4 regions of the Arthrobacter sp. Marseille-P9274 genome follow, and region 3 is predicted to be linked to each of the others. Evidence: riboswitches for the same ligand, from Rfam matches in the RefSeq annotation. Region 3 holds a riboswitch; each other region holds the start of a gene.
The links. A riboswitch is a leader RNA that binds a small molecule or an ion and turns the genes downstream of it on or off. The one in region 3 is predicted to bind S-adenosylmethionine.

Region 1 (5,268 bases), on a different contig from region 3:
GTTTCACCTTCTCCCGGCCGGGCATCGACTTCGGCCTCGGCTTCGGCCTGGCCGCCCTGATCGGCGCCGGCACCCTGGGCGTCTACGCTGCCGGACGGGCCCTGGGAATTACGACGGCGGTGGTCCCGGCTGCCCTCGACCAGTACTGGTGGACGGTTCCCGTGCTCATCCTCTCCGCCCTCCGCCACGCCGTCCTGGAGGAAGTCGTCATGGTCGGCTACCTGTTCGACCGGCTGGCCAAGCTTGGCTGGGGGACCTGGACCGTCATCCTCACCAGCGCCGCGATCCGCGGCAGCTACCACCTCTACCAAGGGATCGGGCCCGGCGTCGGCAACTTCCTGATGGGCCTCATCTTCGGATACGCCTACACCCGGACCCGCCGCGTCATGCCGCTCGTCGTCGCCCACGCCCTCCTCGACATCGCCGGCTTCGTCGGCTACGCCCTCCTCGGCCCCGCCATCGGCATCGGCAACTGACCCACCCCATCCGCTCCCGCACCGACTCACGCAACCCCGCGGCGGGCTCAGCCGAAGCGGCCCGCTCCGTTTTGGCAGCGAGCTCCCACTCGAACTGGAGCCGCGCGGCCAAAACGGAGCGTCATACCAAGCCGGAGCGGAAGACGCACGAAACAGTTGCCGCTACATATTGGTCCAGCTCTGGCTCCAACGATCCTGTGGGAGTCCCGCCTGGCGAAGGAGGGAGACCAAGCGCGGCGGCTCTTGGGAATCGGGCTGCCAGATGTCATCCCACATCCAGCGGGAAACCCGAATACCGGTGGCCCTGATGCGATCCTCACGCTTCTTCTCCCGAACAACTGCACCTGCGGGGGTGTCGCCCTTCAGATAGGCGTCCCGGGAGTACTTGACGGCCCCGTCGAACTCGCCTGCCAGTTTTTGGAGCGGCCAGAAGAAGTCCAGGATTCCGACCCTACTGCCCTGCGGATCATCGACCGGCCACTGCAATTGCGGTTCCGGAAAGTGATTCACGTACATGAGAGCCCTTGAGTAGGACTCGCCGGCAGACTGCGCCGCCCCATTGGTAAAGGCCAGCACCTTCTCGACCCGGCGCCGTTTCGCAGGGGGCAGCATCGAAGCCAGAAACCGGAGCCGCTCAACGTCGAGGGCAGCAAGGCCGTGCCGGTCGTCGACTCGAAGGACATGGTCCATTGCAGGCACGGCTTCCGCGAAGGGGCTGTTGGCGGCGATATCTATGACCGTCTGCGCTCGGGATGTCACTATATAGCCGCCATATGTGGTCAGCGGCTCAAGAAGCACGCACTGCTGGACGGCCACTCCCGAGCGTGTGCGTCCATGCGTACCATCGCGTGCCAGGACGTACACCAGGGGCGATCGGCGGATTACCGGAATGCCCCATAAAGCGGCGGCGGATTGCCGGATCAGTGCCCGGTCCCTCCTCCCGGTCCCGACAACAGCGTCGATGCGGACCCGCTGTTGCTCCCACCACGGCAGTTCTTCGAACGGCGCCGCCTCTGCATACACGCCGCGGCGGAGCCTAATGAGCTTTCCGATTCTGGCCTTGACCGCCAGCGCATGCCGGTCCTGGCCTGCTATTTCGACGTCTCGGGAATAGATGAGTCGCATGCCCACAGCCTGCCGCCAGACAGAGCGGTAGGTGCATGGTCATGTCCGGGTCTGTGGATCCCGAGAGCCCCGGCGATCCTGTGTAGGCAGAATGCAAGAGGCTCCGTTTTGGTTGCTCCGCTCCAGTTCGAAGCGGAGCAGGCAACCAAAACGGAGCCTCAGGCAGAAAAGGGGCGCGGGCGCCGGGAACTAGAGCTCGACGATGCCGTTCGGGGTCTCGAAGCGCACGGACATGATGCCCGGCGTGCCGTTCGGTGCCGTCCAGGCGACCTTGATGTCGTCCAGGAGCGCGTCCACCGGCGTGCCCAGCCAGTCCGCCACCCGCGCCGAGGAGCCGGCGATGGTCAGGCCGATCAGCTTGGCGGTCGCATCGTAGGCCTTGGACGGATGCAGGTCTTCCGTGCCCTCGTCCCAGCGCAGCATGTACGGCACCTGCGGGTCCGCGATCAGGCCCTTGATGCCGATCTGCTGCCAGGTCAGCTCCCGGCCGTCGGGGAACTTGCGATTGCCCGGGACGGCATGCCGGCCCAGCCTTTCCTCGAACGGCGCGAGGTCGTCGACCTCAACGCACCAGCCCATCCAGCCGCCGCCGGCCTCGGACCGGGCGCGCACCGCCTGGCCGAAGGGTGCCTTGTCCGACGCCGGGTGGGCCAGCACCTCGACGACCTCGAGATAGTGGTGGTCGGCAAGGGGGAAGATCGTGTTCCGGGTGCCGAAGCGGGGATGCACCCCGCCCTTGACTGCCTCGATGCCTAGGGCCGAGGCAATACGCTCGGTGGTGGCAGCCAGGCCATCGGGTTCACATGCATAGGAAACGTGGTCGAAACGCATAACTCATCTTGGCATTTTGTGATGTGCCTCTCGACTTAGGGTGGCCTAAGCTACATTCACACGCCGTCACATACTTGCCGATCCGCAGGCCTTCGCCGAACCTTGATACAGGTCATGAGTGCCAGCATCGAGCCCCGGCTTGCTGGCCGGCAACCCTCCAACCGCGGTGGGGTGCCCCGGGTGAAGACCTGGTTTCCGCCACCAGGCGCGAAGCAAGCGCGGGTCGCAACCTGCAGCCACGCCACCGGCGGCCGCAGTGCTGACCCCTTCATATCAGCGAGGGAGTTGCAGTTATGTCCAACAACTGGTCATTCGAAACCCGTCAGATCCACGCCGGCCAGGAGCCGGATGCGGCAACCGGAGCCCGGGCGCTGCCGATCTACCAGACCACATCGTTCGTCTTCCCCAGCACCGACAGCGCGGCCGACCGCTTTGCGCTGCAGGAGCTGGCGCCCATCTACACCCGCATCGGGAACCCCACGCAGGAAGCCGTCGAAACCCGCATCGCCAGCCTCGAAGGCGGCGTCGGCGCGCTCCTGTTGTCCTCGGGCCAGGCCGCGTCCACGTTCTCCATCCTGAACTTGGCGGAGGCCGGAGACCACATCGTTGCCAGCCCGAGCCTCTACGGCGGCACCTACAACCTGTTCCAGAACACGCTGCGGAAGTTCGGCATTCAGGTGACCTTCGTGGCGGACCCGGACAACCTGGACCAGTGGCGCGCGGCCGTGCAGCCGAACACCAAGGCATTCTTCGGCGAAGTCGTCTCGAACCCGCGCCAGGATGTCCTGGACATCGAGGGCGTCAGCGCCGCCGCCCATGAGGCCGGCGTGCCGCTGATCGTCGACAACACCCTGTCCACCCCGTACCTGATCCGTCCGATCGAATGGGGCGCGGACATCGTCGTGCACTCCGCCACCAAGTACCTGGGCGGCCACGGCAGCGCCATCGCCGGCGTCGTCGTGGACTCGGGCAACTTCGACTTCGCCAAGGACCCGGAGAGGTTCCCGGGCTTCAACACCCCGGACGAGAGCTACAACGGCCTGGTCTTCGCCCGCGACCTCGGCGTCGGCGGCGCGCTCGGCGCGAACCTCGCCTACATCCTCAAGGCACGCGTCCAGCTGCTGCGCGACCTGGGCTCCTCGGTGGCACCGTTCAATGCCTTCCTCATCGCCCAGGGCCTGGAGACCTTGAGCCTGCGCGTGGAGCGGCACGTTTCCAACGCGCAGCAGGTGGCGCAGTGGTTGGAAAAGAACGACGCCGTCGAGTCCGTTGCGTACGCGGGGTTGCCTTCCAGCCCGTGGTACGACCGCGGCCGCAAGTACGGCCCGAAGGGAACCGGGGCCATCATCGCCTTCGAGATCTCCGGCGGACTCGAAGCCGGCAAGCGCTTCGTCGACGGACTGGAACTCCATTCGCACGTGGCTAACGTCGGTGACGTACGCTCGCTGGTGATCCACCCGGCGTCGACCACGCACGCGCAGCTGTCGCCGGAGGCCCAGGCCGCCGCCGGCGTCACCCCGGGCCTCGTCCGGCTCGCCGTCGGCATTGAACACATCGACGACATCATCGCGGACCTGGAAGCCGGTTTCCGCGCGGCCAAGGGCGCAGCCTAGGCGCTTAGAGATGAAGGAATCACGGGCATCACTTTGACAACACTGCAACCACAGGAATTGCTGAACACGGCAGCGGACGGCATCTTGCGCCACGCATCCATCGGAGCCCTGGAATTCGAGACCGGCGGCTATCTGCCGGAGGTCGTCCTCGGTTACGAGACCTGGGGCACCCTGAACGAGGATGCCTCCAATGCCGTGCTCATCCAGCATGCCCTGACCGGCAGCACGCATGTTGCCCGTGGAGTCTCCGACGAGCCGGGCTGGTGGGATGCGCTGGTGGGCCCCGGGGCAACCATCGATACCGACAGGTACTTCGTGGTGGCTGCCAACATGGTTGGCGGCTGCTACGGATCCACTGGCCCGGCATCGCCGGGACCGGACGGACGTCCCTGGGGCTCCCGCTTCCCGATGGTCACCGTCCGTGATTCGGTCCACGCCGAAGCCCGTCTCGCGGACCTGCTCGGCATCCGCCGCTGGCACGCGGTCCTCGGCGGATCCATGGGCGGGGCACGGGCGCTCGAATGGGCCGCGACCTATCCCGAGCGCACAGCCCGCTGCGCCGTGATTGCCTGCGGCGCCGCCAGCACGGCGGAACAGATCGCCTTCGCCCAGGCCCAGGTTTTGGCCATTCGGCTCGACCCGAACTTCAACGGCGGCGACTACTACGAGGGTCCGGCCCCGGTGGACGGCCTCGGCATTGCCCGCCGGATCGCGCACATCAATTACCGCTCCGAGCCGGAGTTCGAGTACCGCTTCGGCCGCAACGCCCAGGGCGCCGAGCAGCCCTTCGGCAGCGTCACCGCCGCCGGCCGCGGCCGCTACGCGGTGGAAAGCTACCTGGACCACCAGGCCACCAAGCTGGCGGGCCGCTTCGACGCCAACAGCTACATCCACATGACCGAGGCCCTGATGAGCCACGACGTGGCCCGCGGACGCGGCTCTGTGGCTGAGGCCCTGGCGGGAGCGGAGACCGAGTTCCTGATCGCCGCCGTCGACTCGGACCGGCTGTACTTCCCGGAGCAGTCGCGGCAGCTCGCAGCGGCTCTGCCCAACCCCGTGAAGGTCCACATGATCCAGGTGCCGACCGGCCACGACGGGTTCCTGACGGACATCCACCAGCTGCACGACGAGTTCGCCGCCAGCTTCTTCCCCCGCGGCTAGCTTCGCACCTCCGCCGGCGGCGGCAGCGCCAGCTCCACGGGCTGCTAACCGGCGGCGGCGCG
Region 2 (5,268 bases), on a different contig from region 3:
GGGCGTAAGCGACGACGGACCCGCCGGCATCTTTGACGTCACCCGAGCGCAGGTGCGATCCCATGTACAGGGGCTCGAGCTTCTTGATGCTGTAGGACTTCTCGGAGATCCGCAGGCTGTTGCGCACCACGTCGTAAAGATCGACCAGCACGCCTTCGCGCAGCAGGGCATCCACGGCGTCCTCGCCGATGACGTGCTGCAGCGAGAGCCGGCGCAGCGCGGCCTTCTCATAGTTGGCGTAGTGGTAGATGTGCAGGTCCGGATGCTGCCTCCGCCGCCGGCCCACGTAGTCAAGGAATTCGGCCAGTGCCTTTCCTTCTTCGGCGCGGCTGTGGGCCCAGAACGGCAGGAAGGGCGGGGCGGCTCCGGGAGACGGCGGGTTCTCCATGACCCCGAACAAGTACTCCAGTCCCCAGGTCCCGGCCTGGTCCTGCCAGAGCGGGTCCCCTTCGAAGTCGAAAAAGATGTCTCCCTCGCTCGGCGCGGGGAGAGTCCCGAGCGCGTTCGCTGCCAGCACCCGGTAGGCGAGGCGGTGCCGGGTTCCGTCGCCGTCCGAGTACTGCACGGCTCCGTCCGGTTCCACTGCACCGGTCTGCATCCTCGCCTGGTCGCGCAGCCGGGCCAGCACGCCGTCCGGGGCCTCGCCCGGGGGCAGCTCCATGGCCGCCAGTTGGTCGATCGTGGTGACGCCCAGGTCCCGCAGCCGGCGGCGACGGGCCGGGCTCATGCGGGAAACCAGCAACACGTCCCGGTGCAGTGCTACCTGCTCGGCGCAGTAGTCGCAGCGCCCGCACGCCGTGTGCCGCTCGTCTCCCCACGCCACGGGGGCAGGCTGGGCCCGGTGGGCTGCAGTGAGCTCCAGGAAGCGGCTGCGGCGCTCGCGGAAGACCGGCAGCAGGTCCCGCAGGCTATGGTCGCTGCGGGAGCCGTCGCCCAGCACCAGGGTCACGGTAGGCGAGGGGGAGATGCCGGCTTTCAGCAGCTGGTCGCCGTAGGCCGCCAGCTGGAGCAGCGCCGTGACCTTGGCGTGCCGGGCTAGCTTGGAGTCATACACCGCGTAGCGGGGCGAGCCGCCGTCCTCCTCCTTGACCAGGAAATCCGAACGCCCGTGGAAGCTGCCGTCGAAGAAGGAGGCCTGGAACACCACGTCCGCACCGGAGCGCAGGGCGGCGATCGATTCGCGATGCTTGGCTTCAAGCAGCGGCCTGGTATAGCCCGCGATCTCGGCGATCTCCACTACTCCGGCGCCGAAAGTGTCCCGGAAGTCCTGGAGCACGCGGTGCTCGTGGACGTCGCCCAGCTCGGCCGTGCGCGCCAGCATCTCGTCCGGCGGGAACTCCGCCTTCGGGTTGCGTCCGAGCTTTTCATCCAGCTTCCGCAGCAGCTGGTATTCGCACTGGGCGGCCACCACCAGGTCGCTCGCGGTGAAGATCAGGTCCCGGGGCGCGCCGGGCGCCAGCGGATCGAGCAGGAACACGGTGCCTCCTGGAGGAGAAGTTGGTCCCGCCGGCGCCGAAACCCCTGTCGGGGGCCCCGGGCCGGCGGGCGGCTCATATGCTCAACTTCTATCAGCCGGGTCCGACAGTTTGCGCACGTTCCGCCGGACCGCCCGTATCCGGGCAGGCGGGAAACGCCATCAGCAAGGAGCGGACGCAGCACCGCGGCGTAAGGTGCGCTAGCTGCAGTCCCGCGGTCCGCCGTCGTCGTTCAACATCCTGCGCAGCGAGAAGAAACGGTTGCCCGCGCCCGGACGGGTGCTGGGAATGAGCAGCTTGGAGTACTTTTCGCACCACAGCGCGGACCCGTCCGAGTCCATGGCCGCTTCCAGCACGGCGCCGATGTCCTCGGAGTACAGCATTTTCTGTTCGCCGTCCTGGCACAACTGGACCAGGCTTAGCTCAGCCTCGATATGGACGGCAACCTCGACCCACTCGTCCAGGACAGTGTTGTCCCTGAGACGGACTGTGCGCTCGCGGTTGCTGCTGCGGCTGTCTTTTTCTATTGGATATGCACTCATCATTCTTGTTCTCTCCGGTTGTTCTTGCCCGCACCGAGTCCCCTTCAGAACCTCGTTGTCCTGTGAAATGCAGGCCGCTTCGTCATCCGAACCACCCGCGAACATGGGGTTGGTGTGTGACCGGTCGGAGCCTTGCAGCGCCCGGCGAGCCGGTGTGCTGCGGATCACATCTCGTGAAGCAGTACCAACTATAGGGTCCTGCATGCACATAGCCAAACGGTTGCTGCGAAGTAAACAATTTGTTGTAGGCCCGTTACCCCTCGTAACGGGATGTTGGGCCGTGTTACTTCCGGTGACGAAACGGCCCGTGACTGGCGGCACAAGCTCTGGTTATACTCGCTTCAGCTTCAGGAATTGCGGCCGCTAAGCTCCGACTTGGCCGCGTACCAACCCCACGCTCTCTGGGTGGTTCGGATGACGAAGCGGCCTGCATTCGCCCACGGGCAAATGGTGCGGGCAAGAGCACGTGAAAGGACCGGTGCCCGGCACCGCTTCCATGAGTACACCTAATCCTGCCCACGCCGGCCTGCGCGTGATGAGCCTTGCCGACTACGAACAAGTAACGGCCGTACGCCAGGAATTCGTCGACTTCCTGCTCGGGCCCGCCGGCCTCCCGGTCCGGCAGGATGCGCGGACGCCACGCGCGGCGGGCTTGTGAGGGGTCCCTCGGGCCTGTTGCTGGACACCGACGTCGTCGCCGAAGTGCGCCGCGCGGAGCCGCATCCGGCGGTCGTCGATTTCCTGCAGCGCCGCCGGCACCTCGGCATCTACATTTCCGCGCTGTCCGTGGCGGAGCTCCATCTGCTGGGCAGCCAGGACGCCGGGGGGTCGGACGACGGCGGCGCCTGGCTCGGCGAACTGGCGTCGCGCTTCTCGGGCTTTATCCTGCCGGTCGACCTGGACGTCGCGATGGCCTGGGCGCCGATGGCGGGGCATCCCGAGGTCACGGCGGTTGATTCGCTGATCGCGGCGACGGCCGTGCAGCACTGCCTGACGATCGTGTCCCGGAACGTCGAGGGGTACCGCAAGCTGGCGGTCCCGGCCATCGACCCGTGGCAGGTGGGGCAGTTCGCCGAGAGTCCGGTGTAGGGCTGTGTACGTCGCCTGCCGCCTTCCGGCACTTCCGGTTCGGCGGCCCGAGGGCGACAATGGTGCTACGGGCTCCCTGGAGGAGATGGCCATGGCACGCAAAGACAGAAGCACCCGCGGCGCGTACGGAACGGAGCGGGCGGAGGGCATGGGCCCGCTGCCGCTGCACGGCTCGGGAGACGATCCGGTGATGCCGAACCTGGCCGCGGCACAGATTCCCGGTCCCGGCACCGCCCACGTCAGAGCGGGGGAGGGCGGCGTCCTCCCGGACGATGCCTCCGACCCATTCGAGCAGGAGGGCCACCAGCATCCGGGGGTCGTCCGCAGCGGCGGTGGATTCCGGCGCTGGCTGAGACGTCTGCGCCGGGCCTGAAGGGCATCTCTCCTCCGGCGCGGCTGAACCGCCCGCGCCGGGGCCGAGTGCAGCCATCTTCGCCCTTCCCGCCGGTGCGGCACGGGCAGCGGCGGTGGCCTGCCTAGACTTGGACCATGCCCAACGCCCTAAACTCCGTGGACCGAACGCCGATCGCTTATGACGTCACTGGGGACGGGCCCGCCGTCGTACTCCTGCACGGTTCCGCGCTGTCACGGGCGATTTGGCGCGGGCTCGGGTACGTGGGAGCACTGGCCGGCGATTTCACCGTGGTCCGGACCGACCTGCGGGGCCACGGCCGCAGCGGCAAGCCGCACGACGCCGACGCCTATCGGATGCCGCTGGTCGTCGGCGACGTCCTGGCCGTCCTGGACGCGGAGGGGATCGCCAGTGCAGCGGTGGCGGGCTACTCCTTCGGGGCGCGCGTGGGATTCGCGCTGGCCGCCGCGGCGCCCGAACGCGTGGAACGGCTGGCCACGCTGGGCGGCACCTACAGGGCGCAGGAGGGGCAGGTGGCGAGGATCTTTTTCGACGGCTACCTCGAGGCGCTGCGCCACGGCGGGATGGAGGGCTTCATCGACGGACTGGAGGCGGCGGGGAGGTCGCTGGATGCCGCCACGAAGGCGGCCTTCAAGGCCAACGACCCCCAGGCCTTGGTGGCCTACTTCGAACGAACCGAGGAGGAACCCGGGCTCACCGAAGCCCAGCTGGCCTCGCTGGGGATGCCGGCCCTGCTCATGGCGGGCACCGAGGACACGGCCAGGTTCGCCGACTCCAGGCGCGCGGCTTCGCTGATGCCCGGCGCCGGCTTCGTCCCGCGGCCGGGACGCACGCACGCCTCGACGCTCTTCCCGGCGCATGAGGTCCTGGCCGAGCTGGTGCCTTTCCTCGGGGCCGGGCAGGCGGCGGCGTAGGGTGGCAGCCATGTTCCGCGAATCGATTGCGCCGTCCGACCCCTGTCCCTGCGGCAGCACGGCGGCCTACCGCGACTGCTGCGGGCGCCTCCACGCCGGTCTGGCCGAGGCGGGGACGGCCGAGGAGCTGATGCGCTCGCGCTATTCGGCTTTCGTCGCCGGGGACAGTGCCTACCTGCTGCGGAGCTGGTCTTCGGAGACAAGGCCGCGCTCGCTGGAGCTCGATCCGGAGCAGCAGTGGGAGGGCCTCGAGATCGTCCGGGTGGTGAGGGGCGGCGCGAACGACACGGCAGGAACGGTCGAGTTCCGCGCACGCTTCCGGACCGGTGGAGCGGCGCAGGAACAGCATGAAGTCAGCACGTTCGTGCGTGAGGACGGCCGGTGGGTCTACCGCGGGGCGCTCGCACTCCGCTGAGCGGTTGGTCCGGCCCGGCTACTCAGTTCTCCAGCAGGCCGCGGATGTCCTCGGCGGTCAGCTTGGAGGAGAACATCGCGTCGTCGTCCATCACCGACGAGAAGAGCTTGGCCTTGCTTTCCTTCAGCGCCATGACCTTCTCTTCGATGGTGCCCTTTGCGACCATCCGGTAGACCATGACGTTCTTGGTCTGGCCGATCCGGTGCGTGCGGTCCACGGCCTGGGCCTCGCTTGCGGGGTTCCACCACGGATCGAGCAGGAAGCAATAATCCGCCTCGGTGAGGTTGAGCCCGAAGCCGCCGGCCTTGAGGCTGATCAGGAAGACGGGTGCCTTGCCTTCCTTGAAGCGGTTGATCACTTCGGCCCGACGGCGCGTTGTGCCGTCCAGGTAGCTGTACTCCACGCCTTCGACGTCCAACCGGGCGGCGGCCTTCTTCAGGAAGCTGGTGAACTGGCTGAA
Region 3 (5,268 bases):
CGACGCCGACGGCGGCCAGCACGGCCAGGGCCTCGCCGGCGCGGGCCGGATCCCCGGCGGTGCCGTACCCGGTGGTGACCAGCAGGGCCGGGCGGCCGTTCGCGTGGCGGCCCGCGGCGGCCACCGGGGCCTCGGCCAGCTTCCGGTATACCTGCTCCACCAGCCCGCCGGGAGCGGCCAGCGCCGCGCCGGCGTCCGTGGAGAGGCCCGGCTCGTCGAGCTGCACCCACTCGGCGCCGGCCTCGGCCAGCTGGCCGAGGATCCCCACGTAGGCCGCGACGGCGTCGTCGATCCGGGTCAGCGGGTCGAAGCCCTCGGGCGCGCCGTCCTCCGCCTTGGCGAGCAGCAGGTAGGTCACCGGGCCCACGAGGACCGGCCGCAGCACGGCGCCGCGGTCCTTCTGCCGGCGGATGATCCCGGCCAACTGGTGAGCGACGGCGGCGAAGCGGGTTTCCGGGCCGATCTCCGGCACGAGGTAGTGGTAATTCGTGTCGAACCACTTGGTCAGCTCCAGGGGCGCGCGTTCGCCGTAGCCGCGGGCCAGCACGAAGGACGCTGCGGTGCCGACGCCGCCGTCGCTATCCGCGAGGTCCGCGAAACGGGACGGCAGCGCGCCGAGGGCGGCCGTGGTGTCGAGGACCTGGTCGTAGAGCGCGAAGTCGGCGGGAATGGAGGAATCGGCGGCGTCCAGGCCGAGCTGGACCAGGCGGCGGACGGTCCGGTCCTGGACCTTCCGGGCCTCGAAGAGCAGGCCGTCCTCGTCGAGCCTGCCGCTCCAGTGGGCTTCGAGGGCCTTCTTCAGTTCCCGGTTTGGGCCGATGCGCGGGTAGCCCAGGATGGTGGCGGCGGGGAAGGTGTTCTTGGCGGTCATGATGTTCTCCTGTCGGGCGGGTTTATGCGGGTTCAGGCGGGTACGGAAGCGGAAAGGGTGCGGGTGGAGGGCAGGTCGAGCGCCTCGACCACCTCGATGGAGGCGCGCGCATCGTTGAAGGTGTACAGGTGCACGCCGGGCGCCCCGGCATCGAAGGCGGCGCGGGCCAGCTCCGCGGCGGCGGCGACCCCGATCCGGCGCCGCTCGGCGTCCGAGGACGCCGTCTCGAGCCGGTGCAGCAGCGCCGGATCCGGGCGGACGCCGGTCATCACGGCCAGCCGCTCCAGCCGGCGCACGCTCGACATCGGGATGACCCCGGGAATGATCGGGATCGTCACGCCGGCCGCGCGGGCGGCGGCCACCAGGCGGACGTAGTGGGCCGGGTCGAAGTACACCTGGCTGATCGCGAAGTCGGCCCCCGAGCGTTCCTTCGAGACGAGCACCTCGACGTCGTGCTCGAAGGAAGGGGACTCCGGATGCCGGTTCGGGTAGGCGGCCACCCCGACGGCCATCCGGCCGCCGGCCAGTGTCGCGGAATGCCGGCACTCGACGCTGCGGATCAGTTCCACCAGGTAGCGCGCGAAGGGCAGGTCGCCGCGGAACGTCTCCGGGTCGGTTGGCAGATCCCCGCGCATCGCCAGCACGCCGCGCACGCCCAGCCCGACGAACTGGCACACCAGCAGCTCCAGGCTTTCGCGGGTCTCCCCGACGCAGGTCAGGTGTGCCAGCGGTCGCAGCCTGGTGGCGCCCACCAGATGCTCGATCAGCTGGATCGAGGCGCGGCGCCGTTCGGGCGTGCCGCTGTAGGTCACTGAAACGTAGTCGGGATGGGTGCCGCCAAGCTCCTCGATGGCCCGAAGCACCGTGGCTTCGGCCTGCGCGTTGGCGGGCGGATACAGCTCGTAGGACAACGACGGCGGGACGGCTGTCCGTGCTGCCAGGGTCATGTACGCTCCTCGGTCGTGCCGAGGGAGTGCGCCGCTGCGCTGCTGAAAGGACCAGCCGTTTTCCACGCCGGGCAGGTGAAGGCCCTGGTGGTGTCGCTGGCGCGTCTCCATCGGTCCTGGCGGTAGCACCGTTCCGGTCCGTCTCCTCTCGGAGGCTTACCCGGATGGTTGCTGCGGCGTCAACGAGCCAGATCTCTCGGCCGCTCTGGATGGCTAATGCGTCCACTCTAGGAAGCGACGGGCGTTGAAGGGCAAACCTGCACGGGATGCGTCGAAGTGTTGCTCCCCGGCACGGAATGTTTCGTCACGAACGGCAAGTCCGCCGTCATCCGGCGCAACATCGTCCGGCCGGGCCGACCGCCCGCCGTCGTAATGTTGTGAACTTCTGGTGACGGACCCGGTTCCCGGTCTGTGATGTTTGGCATGCTTGGGGCATGGCAAACCGTGCGGGCACAGTGGCCCAACCCAGCGACCTTGTTGACCTGACCGCGCTGCTCGACGCGTACTTCGACGTGAAGCCCGATCCGAAGGAGCCGACGCAGCGCGTGGCCTTCGGCACGTCCGGCCATCGCGGCAGCAGCCTGAAGGGTTCCTTCAACGAGGACCATATCGCCGCCATCACGCAGGCGATCGTGGAATACCGGGCCGGCCAGGGCATCGCCGGTCCGCTGTTCATGGGCAAGGACACCCATGCCCTCTCCGACCCGGCGCAGAACACGGCGCTGGAGGTCCTCGCCGCCAACGGCGTCACCGTCTGGGTGGATTCGAGGACCGGCTGGACCCCGACGCCGGCCGTCAGCCACGCCATCCTCAAGCACAACACCGCAAACCCGGACGGGCAGGGCGACGGCATCGTCATCACGCCCTCGCACAATCCCCCCGGGGACGGCGGCTTCAAGTACAACCCGCCGCACGGCGGCCCGGCGGATTCGGATGCCACGGGCTGGATCGCCAACCGCGCCAACGAGCTGCTCGAGTCGGGTCTGCGCGGGGTCAAACGGATCCCGCTCGGCCAGGCCCAGTTCTCAGGCGCCGTCGGGACCTATGACTTCCTCAGCAACTACGTGGACGATCTGCCGCAGGTGCTGGACCTGGAGGCCATCCGCAACGCCAGCGTCCGCATCGGCGCGGACCCGATGGGCGGTGCCTCGGTGGACTACTGGGGCGCGATCGGAGAGCGGCACAACCTGGACCTGACGGTGGTCAATTCGACAGTGGACCCGCAGTGGGCGTTCATGACGCTGGACTGGGACGAGAAGATCCGCATGGACTGCTCCTCGCCCTACGCCATGGCGTCGCTGATCGGCCGTTCCGCCGAGTTCGAGATTGCTACCGGGAACGACGCCGATGCGGACCGCCACGGGATCGTCACCCCGGATGCGGGGCTGATGAATCCGAACCATTACCTGGCGGTGGCGATCCAGTACCTCTACACGCACCGGCCGCAGTGGCCCGCGGGCGCGTCGGTGGGCAAGACGCTCGTCTCGTCCTCGATGATCGACCGCGTGGCGGCGGACCTCGGCCGCAAGCTGGTGGAGGTTCCCGTCGGCTTCAAGTGGTTCGTGCCCGGCCTGCTCTCCGGCGAGGGCGTCTTCGGCGGCGAGGAATCCGCCGGCGCGTCCTTCGTCCGGTTCAACGGCCAGCCGTGGTCCACGGACAAGGACGGCATCCTGCTGGCCCTGCTGGCCTCGGAGATCAAGGCCGTCACGGGCAAGTCCCCGTCCGAACTCTACGGTGAGCTGGCCGCGAAGTTCGGTGCGCCGTCGTACGCGCGGATCGACGCGGCCGCCACCCGGGAACAGAAGACCGCCCTCGGCAAGCTCTCCGCCTCCGACGTGACGGCGACCGAGCTGGCCGGCGAGCCGATCACGGCAAAGCTGACCGAGGCACCGGGCAACGGCGCCGCGATCGGCGGGCTCAAGGTCACCACCGAAAACGCGTGGTTCGCAGCCCGCCCGTCCGGCACCGAAGACGTCTACAAGATCTACGCCGAGTCATTCAAGGGCGACGAGCACCTGAAGCAGGTGCAGGCCGAGGCGAAGGCGCTGGTGGACGGGGTCATCGGCTGACCCGGCCCTAGGGCGGGCGCGGGAGCGGCGCCACAGCTCGGGCGCGCGGGAAGGGCCGGCGGCAGTAGGATGCTTCCAGACCAAGCTCTTCCCACGTCCCGAGAGGCCCTCCATGAGCACGACCGAGAAGTCCTCCCCCTTCCGTTGGCAACTGCACGGCGACGGCAGGAGCATTGCGCCCGGCACGGTGGTCTCCCCGCAGGAGCGGCTGACCTGGGGCCGGACCATCGGGATCGGCGCGCAGCACGTGGTCGCCATGTTCGGCGCCACCTTCCTGGTGCCGCTGATCACCGGGTTCCCGCCGTCCACCACCCTGCTGTTCTCGGGGATCGGCACGATCCTCTTCCTGGTCATCACGGCCGGCCGGATCCCGAGCTACCTCGGCTCCAGCTTCGCGTTCATCGCGCCGATCGGCGCCGCCATGAACCAGCACGGCATGGGCGGTGCGCTGGGCGGGCTGATCATGGCGGGGGCGGTGCTGTTCGTCATCGGCTTCATCGTCCATAAGGCCGGCTCGCACTGGATCCAGGTCGTGATGCCTCCGGTGGTGACCGGCTCCATCGTGGCGCTGATCGGCCTGAACCTGGCGCCGACGGCTAAGACCAACTTCGAGCAGGGCGCCGTCACCGGCGTCGTCACGGTGGTCGCGATCCTGCTGGCCGCCGTCCTCTTCCGCGGCCTGCTCGGCCGGCTCTCCATCCTGGTCGGTGTGCTGGCGGGCTACCTGACTGCCGTGCTGCGCGGCGAAGTGGACTTCTCCGCCATCAACGACGCCGCGTGGGTGGGCCTGCCGCAGTTCCACACCCCGGAGTTCCACATTTCCCTCATCGGCCTGTTCGTCCCGGTGGTGCTGGTGCTCGTGGCGGAGAACATCGGGCACGTGAAGTCAGTGGCGGCCATGACCGGGCAGAACCTCGACCCCTATACCGGCCGCGCGCTGATGGCGGACGGCTTGGCCACGGTCCTCGCAGGCACCGGCGGCGGGTCCGGAACCACCACCTATGCCGAGAACATCGGCGTGATGGCAGCGTCCAAGGTGTACTCGACGGCGGCCTACTGGGTCGCCGGCATCATCGCCGTGCTGCTGAGCCTGTTCCCCAAGTTCGGCGCGCTCATCGCCACCGTTCCCCCGGGCGTGCTGGGCGGGGCCGGCGTGGTGCTCTACGGCATGATCGGCATCCTCGGCGTGCGGATCTGGGTCCAGAACCGGGTCAACTTCGCCAATCCCATCAACCTTTCCGTGGCCGGCGTTTCGCTGGTGATCGGCATCGCCAACTTCACCTGGTCCATCGGCGAGCTGACCTTCGAAGGCATCGCCCTGGGCACGGCCGCGGCGCTGCTGATCTTCCATGGCATGGGCCTTGTCGCCCGCTGGCGCGGC
Region 4 (5,268 bases), on a different contig from region 3:
GGGCGCTGCTGGAGTGGTCAGAGTACTCGTCCTTGAGTGGCTCATGCGAAGTGCCTTTCATTAGCCGTTGATGTGATTCCGCCAATCCAGCATGCAGGCTGCCCATGCATAGGGTAAAGCGGGCTTTTCCCATGCATACCGGTTAGAAAAACCGAACAGTGGAGCGCGCTCCCACGGGCTCCACTCTCCGGCTCCGCTATCACCAATGCTTCACAGCTCCACCGCTCCACGGCTCCACCGCTCCACGGCTCCACGGCTCCACGGCTCCACGGCTCCACGGCTCCACGGCTCCACGGCTCCACGGCTCCACGGCTCCACGGCTCCACGGCTCCACGGCTCCACGGCGATGGTGCGCCCGGAGACATCCCGGGCGCACCGGCGTCGTTGTTAGCTTGGTTATCTACCGGCCGATGGGCCTAACGAGGGGCCTGTCGGCGGCGAAACGCGCGGGGTCCAGGAAGTCCAGGTCGATGAAAGGGGTCTCGCCGAGGGCTATCTGGGCGGCGAGTTCGCCGATGGCGGGGGCGTGCTTGAAGCCGTGGCCGGTGTCGCCGCTGGCGACGATGATGCGCGAGCCCGGGTGCAGGCGGCCGAGGAGGAACTGGCCGTCGGGGGAATCCGTGACCATGCACATCTTGGCTGCAACGCGGTCGGGTTCCAGGCCGGGAAAGCCTGAGTGACGAGGCCGGAGAGCTGCTGCCAGTCCCGCTCGCGGGTGACGGTGCGGTCGATGGGGTGTCCATCGGCACTGTGCAGCACTACTTCGGCTGGAAGGAGAACCTAGTCGACGAGGCGATCTAAAGCATCGCCGCCGACACGGTGAACGCGATTCTGATCAGACGAGGGACCCAGGACGGCGAATTCCACCCGGTCGCACCAATCGACCACATCGTCGATATCCTCTTGCGTCTGACCGACGGCTACACCACGGGCCAGGCCGCGGGTTTCCTCGACGCAGCCGCCCCGACCGGGAAGGACATCACCGCCAGGTTCGAGACGGTAGCGGCTGCCCTGCTGGGCGTACCCCCGTCGGCTCAGGGGTAGTCAGGCGCTGCGTCCAGCCGGAAGAAATCCTCCAAGGTGAGGAAATCGCCGTCGTTCATGTCCGCCACGAGGGACGTGCCGACGTACCGCAGGTGCCATGGCTCGTACGTGTAGCCGGTGGTGGCCTCGGCTCCCTTCGGGTAGCGGATGATGAAGCCGTAGTCGTCGGCGTGCTCGGCGGCCCATTTGCCGGCCGGAGTGTTCGCGAAGCACGGATCGAGGGCACAGGTTCCGCCGGGGTTGCCGATGTCCATGGCCAGGCCGGTCTGGTGCTCGCTGTAGCCGGGGCGGGCAGCGAGGGTGTCGGCCGTTTCCTGGCCGTACTGCAGCACGTAGTTGTTGTAGAGGCTGGCCTGCTGGTTGTAGGAGCGGTATCCGCTCACGGGCACGATGCTGACGCCCGCCTTCTTGGCAGCGCTGGCGAACTTCTTGTAAGCATCGGCGGCTTCCGCCCGCAGCGATTGGCCTTGGATCCTCACCATGCGGGACGGGACATAGCTCTGCGGGTTCAGCTTCCGGTGCTTGTTCACCACCACCTGCAGGCTGGAAACCTCGTCGATCTCATAGCCGTTGACCGTCGCCGCCGTCGCGGCGGGAGCGACCAGGCCGAGGCACACGAACACGGCCAGCAGCACTGCGAACATTCTGTTGATGACACCCACGAGGCCCCCAAGACGTTGAAGAATGCGTTCGGCCACTTTATGCGAAGGGCGGGAGCGCGTCGAGATTGTTTCACCTGCGAGCGTGCGCCGCTAAGTATCTCCGCAGTCCGCCACCAGTCCAGCACCGAACGGTTGGTCCGATGTCGGGCGGGGCAGGCGACAGCGGCGGCGGGAATGTCCCCGCCGCCGCTTCAGGTGCCGCCGGTGCTGCTTCTTGGCCCCGTTCCTACTTCTTGGCGCCGGGGCCGGCGCCGATGGCCCAGACGCGCGGCGGGACGGTGCCGTTGACCGAGTAGTCGCCGATGATGCGCGCCTTGAAGACCCACGGGTTGTGGTTCGCGGCCGTGCGGGCGTTGCGCCAGTGCCGGTCGAAGTTCTTCTTCGTGCTGGTGCCCGAGGCGGAGAGCGCGTCGAAGATGTCCGAGGTGGCGCGGGTGGCGAGGTCGGTCAGGACCACCTGGGCCTGGGCGCTTTCGAGCTCGGCGAGGTCGTTGAGGTGCTCTTCGCGCTCGAGGTCGCCGAGGAACGCGGCTTCGTACGCGCGCTGCAGTGCCTGGGCGGCGCGCTCGACGGTGGCTTCGGCTGCGTAGCCGCGGGCCGAGACCTCGCCGATGACCTGCAGGATCTGCGGATCCTCGCGGAAGGAGTCGGCGTTGCCGTGCGAGAAGATGCGCGTGCGGTTGCGGACTTCGGTGGCGATGTCGCGCTCGGCGGCCTTGATGCTGCCGGCGAGGACGGCGAGCAGGACGACCTGGTAGAACGCGGTCTGGTACTTGAAGCGGGTGTCGAAGTCGATGACGTTCTCGGCCTCGACCACGGCGTCCTTGAAGGTGCTGGTGCCGGAGCCGGTGGTCTGCTGGCCGAAGCCGTCCCAGTCGTCGGAATGCGTGACGCCCGGCTGGTGCGCATTGACGACGGCGATGACCTTGACGTCGTTGTCCGTGCGCTGGGCGAAGGTGTCGATCCAGTCGGCGAAGATGCTGCCGGTCGAGTAGTACTTGGTGCCGTTGACGCGGAAGCCGCCGGTGGCCGAGTCCGGGTCCGGGCTGACCTTGGTGATGACGTCGCCGATCTTCACGCTGCCGACCTCGGTCCACGAGTTGCCCGCGATCTCGCCGTTCACGAAGCGCTCCAGCCAGACCGCGCGCTGCGGACCGGAGGAGACCAGCCGGTCCTCGACGAAGGCGAAGTGGCCGCGCAGCGCCTGCGGGATGTTCGAGTCCGCGGCGGCGAGCTCGGTCAGCAGGCGGAACAGCTGCGGCAGGGTGGCGCCGGCACCGCCGTCGGCCACCGGAACGCGCACGGCGCCGAAGCCCGCCTTGGTCAGCTCCTTGATTTGGTCGAACGGCAGCTGGTGGTCCTGCTCGCGGGCGCTGGCACCCTCGGCGATGCGCGCGAAGATCGGGCGGAAGCGGTTGGCAAGAGTCTCGTAGTCGGTCTCGGCGGCGTGCGTGGTGTGCGTGGTTACGGAGGTCATGACGGGCCTTTCGTTGTTGCGGGAATTTGGAAGTCTGGCGGGTCAGACGGCGGCGGGCGCCGGCTTCTGGACGGGCTTCGGAAGTTCAGCGTCGGCGGACGCGCGGACCTTGTCTGCCCGAGCGGGTTCGGGGTTGGGAAGTACGACGGCGGCGCGGCCGGTGCGCAGGGCCAGGAACCTTGCGGCCGTGAACAGGAGGGCGATCACGACGGCGGCTGCCGCGGCACTCCCCCAGCCCGAAGGCCAGGCACCGTTCAGCCCCAAAAGGGCGGGCAGCGTCGTCGTTAGTTGGCTGGTGAGCAGGGTGGCCCAGCCGGTGTAGGCGGTGAGCGCGGACTTGCCGAGGGCGAGGAGCAGGAAGAACAGCGTCCACAGCACGGCCCAGCTGGCCCACAGCACCGCGGAGAACGGGTCGGCGGCCAGGTTGGAGACCGCGTAGACCACCGCGAGCGCGGCGACGAGGACGCAGAACCAGCCGACGCCGGCCGAGCCGAGGTCGAACAGCGAGTTCAGGCCGACGTACGTGTAGGTCAGGCCGAAGAGGACGACACCGGCGGCGCTGAGCAGCTCGGCCGGATCGCCCGCGGCGGTCACGGCAATCAGGGTGGCCAGGATCAGCTGGAGGCCGCCGATGAGCAGGTTCAGGGTGCCGCTGTCGCGCGGCGGTATGCGTCCGAGCAGGGCCAGACCGTTGGTCAGCAGTGCCACGCCGGAGAGGATGAGGCAGATGAAGGACATGGGGAGGTTCCGTCTGTGCGGGAGGGCTCACGTTTGAGCCGGCTCGATGCTTGCCGGAACACGGTTGTGCCCGGCCGGATCTTCACCTGGGGCACCCCACCACGAAGAGGGTTGCCGTCCAACCAGCCAGGGCTTCGCGTTGGAACTCGTGATCTGTTGCAAAGGTATGCCGCGCCGGCGGCTGGCGGCAACGGTTTCCGGCGAACATGACGGAAGGTCACGTCCTGTTACCCGCCGCGCGGGTGAAGGTTGCAGGGGCTTGCCAGGTAGGCCCGCGGTCCGCTAGTGCAGCTGAGCGCCGGCCGGTCTCGCCGGGACTTCATTCACTGCAGCGGCCCTGCCGGCCGGCGGCGTCCAATCAGGCGAGTCCCTTGTCCTTGAGCCAGGCGGCTGCGGCGTCACGGGGGTTCTGCTTCGCGTCCCCGGAGACCTGCTCGTTGAGCTGCATGAGGTCCTCAGTGGTCAGTACCTGCGAGACCTTGTTCAGGATGTCCCTGGCCTCGCTGCCGACGGTGTCGGTGCGGATCAGGGGAAGCACCTGCTGGGCCGCGAAGAGGTCCTTGGTGTCCTTCAGCGCGACCAGCCTGTTCGCCGCGATCGACGGGGAAGTGGTGAAGATGTTGGCGGCCTGGACCCGGTCGTCCAGCAGCGCCTGGAGCGTCAGCGCCCCGCCGCCGTCGCTAAACGGGACAAACTCCTTCGGGACACATCCATAAACTGCCTCAAGCCCCGACAGTCCCTGCGGACGCTCCTGGGCCTCGGGCGGCATTCCGAGGGCAATACGGTCACAGATTTTGCCCAGGTCCTCGAGGGATTCCAGTCCGTGCTTGTCCGCAGTCTGTTGCGTGACGACGAGCGCGTCTTTGTCCTCCGCGGCAGCCGGTTCCAGTACCGCAAGCCCCTTCGGCAGCTTTCCGGGCAGTTCCTTCATCACTTCTTCGGCGCTCCGCGCTGAGGTGCCCTCGTCCAGATAGCGCAGAAGATTGCCGCTGTAATCGGGCACCAGGTCGATGGAGCCGTCCTGCACTGCCCGGGCGTAGACCTCGCGGGAGCCAATCCGCGGTTTGGTTGCCGCGGGAAGGCCTCCGGCGTTCAAAGCCCCTGCATAGATCTCGGCGAGGGTCTCGCTCTCCGGGAAATTCGCCGATCCCACGAGCAAGGGCGCCTGGGACCCGGCCGCCCCGGCGCTGGCTTGTCCGTCCTCGAACGGACTGGCGCTGCAGCCGACCATGCCCAGGACGAGCAGGAGCCCGGTGATCAGAACCGCTGGAAGCCTGACGGTGTTCCGCATGGAAGTGTTCCTTAGAGGTAGGTCCGCTGTGCTCACAGGCTAGACGACTGAAAGCG

Region 1: linked by a shared signal. The riboswitch ahead of OC550_RS04315 (bifunctional o-acetylhomoserine/o-acetylserine sulfhydrylase) and the one ahead of OC550_RS17355 (methylenetetrahydrofolate reductase) in region 3 are both predicted to bind S-adenosylmethionine.
Region 2: linked by a shared signal. The riboswitch ahead of OC550_RS12405 (hypothetical protein) and the one ahead of OC550_RS17355 (methylenetetrahydrofolate reductase) in region 3 are both predicted to bind S-adenosylmethionine.
Region 4: linked by a shared signal. The riboswitch ahead of OC550_RS03670 (AmiS/UreI family transporter) and the one ahead of OC550_RS17355 (methylenetetrahydrofolate reductase) in region 3 are both predicted to bind S-adenosylmethionine.

The regions. Positions count from the first base shown of each region.
Region 1 covers NZ_CAMPOV010000001.1:956,078-961,345, forward strand. Annotated here, with positions in the region: gene OC550_RS04300 (CPBP family intramembrane glutamic endopeptidase) at 1-476, shown strand, start outside; gene OC550_RS04305 (hypothetical protein) at 639-1,601, opposite strand; gene OC550_RS04310 (VOC family protein) at 1,791-2,432, opposite strand; SAM riboswitch class IV at 2,543-2,657, shown strand; gene OC550_RS04315 (bifunctional o-acetylhomoserine/o-acetylserine sulfhydrylase) at 2,726-4,045, shown strand; gene OC550_RS04320 (homoserine O-acetyltransferase) at 4,079-5,206, shown strand; gene OC550_RS04325 (winged helix DNA-binding domain-containing protein) at 5,251-5,268, opposite strand, start outside.
Region 2 covers NZ_CAMPOV010000001.1:2,669,320-2,674,587, reverse strand. Annotated here, with positions in the region: gene OC550_RS12410 (TM0106 family RecB-like putative nuclease) at 1-1,477, opposite strand, end outside; gene OC550_RS12405 (hypothetical protein) at 1,676-2,017, opposite strand; SAM riboswitch class IV at 2,033-2,196, opposite strand; SAM riboswitch class IV at 2,363-2,486, shown strand; gene OC550_RS12400 (hypothetical protein) at 2,514-2,675, shown strand; gene OC550_RS12395 (PIN domain-containing protein) at 2,672-3,106, shown strand; gene OC550_RS12390 (hypothetical protein) at 3,198-3,479, shown strand; gene OC550_RS12385 (alpha/beta fold hydrolase) at 3,596-4,393, shown strand; gene OC550_RS12380 (YchJ family protein) at 4,404-4,808, shown strand; gene OC550_RS12375 (DEAD/DEAH box helicase) at 4,831-5,268, opposite strand, start outside.
Region 3 covers NZ_CAMPOV010000002.1:894,928-900,195, reverse strand. Annotated here, with positions in the region: gene metE (5-methyltetrahydropteroyltriglutamate--homocysteine S-methyltransferase) at 1-871, opposite strand, end outside; gene OC550_RS17355 (methylenetetrahydrofolate reductase) at 904-1,818, opposite strand; SAM riboswitch class I at 1,923-2,034, opposite strand; gene pgm (phosphoglucomutase (alpha-D-glucose-1,6-bisphosphate-dependent)) at 2,253-3,887, shown strand; gene OC550_RS17345 (uracil-xanthine permease family protein) at 4,000-5,268, shown strand, end outside.
Region 4 covers NZ_CAMPOV010000001.1:812,544-817,811, forward strand. Annotated here, with positions in the region: gene OC550_RS03645 (hypothetical protein) at 1-45, opposite strand, end outside; gene OC550_RS03650 (FAD-dependent oxidoreductase) at 401-703, opposite strand; gene OC550_RS03655 (hypothetical protein) at 820-1,044, shown strand; gene OC550_RS03660 (D-alanyl-D-alanine carboxypeptidase family protein) at 1,035-1,688, opposite strand; gene OC550_RS03665 (acyl-CoA dehydrogenase family protein) at 1,933-3,183, opposite strand; gene OC550_RS03670 (AmiS/UreI family transporter) at 3,226-3,921, opposite strand; SAM riboswitch class IV at 3,963-4,075, opposite strand; gene OC550_RS03675 (ABC transporter substrate-binding protein) at 4,280-5,212, opposite strand.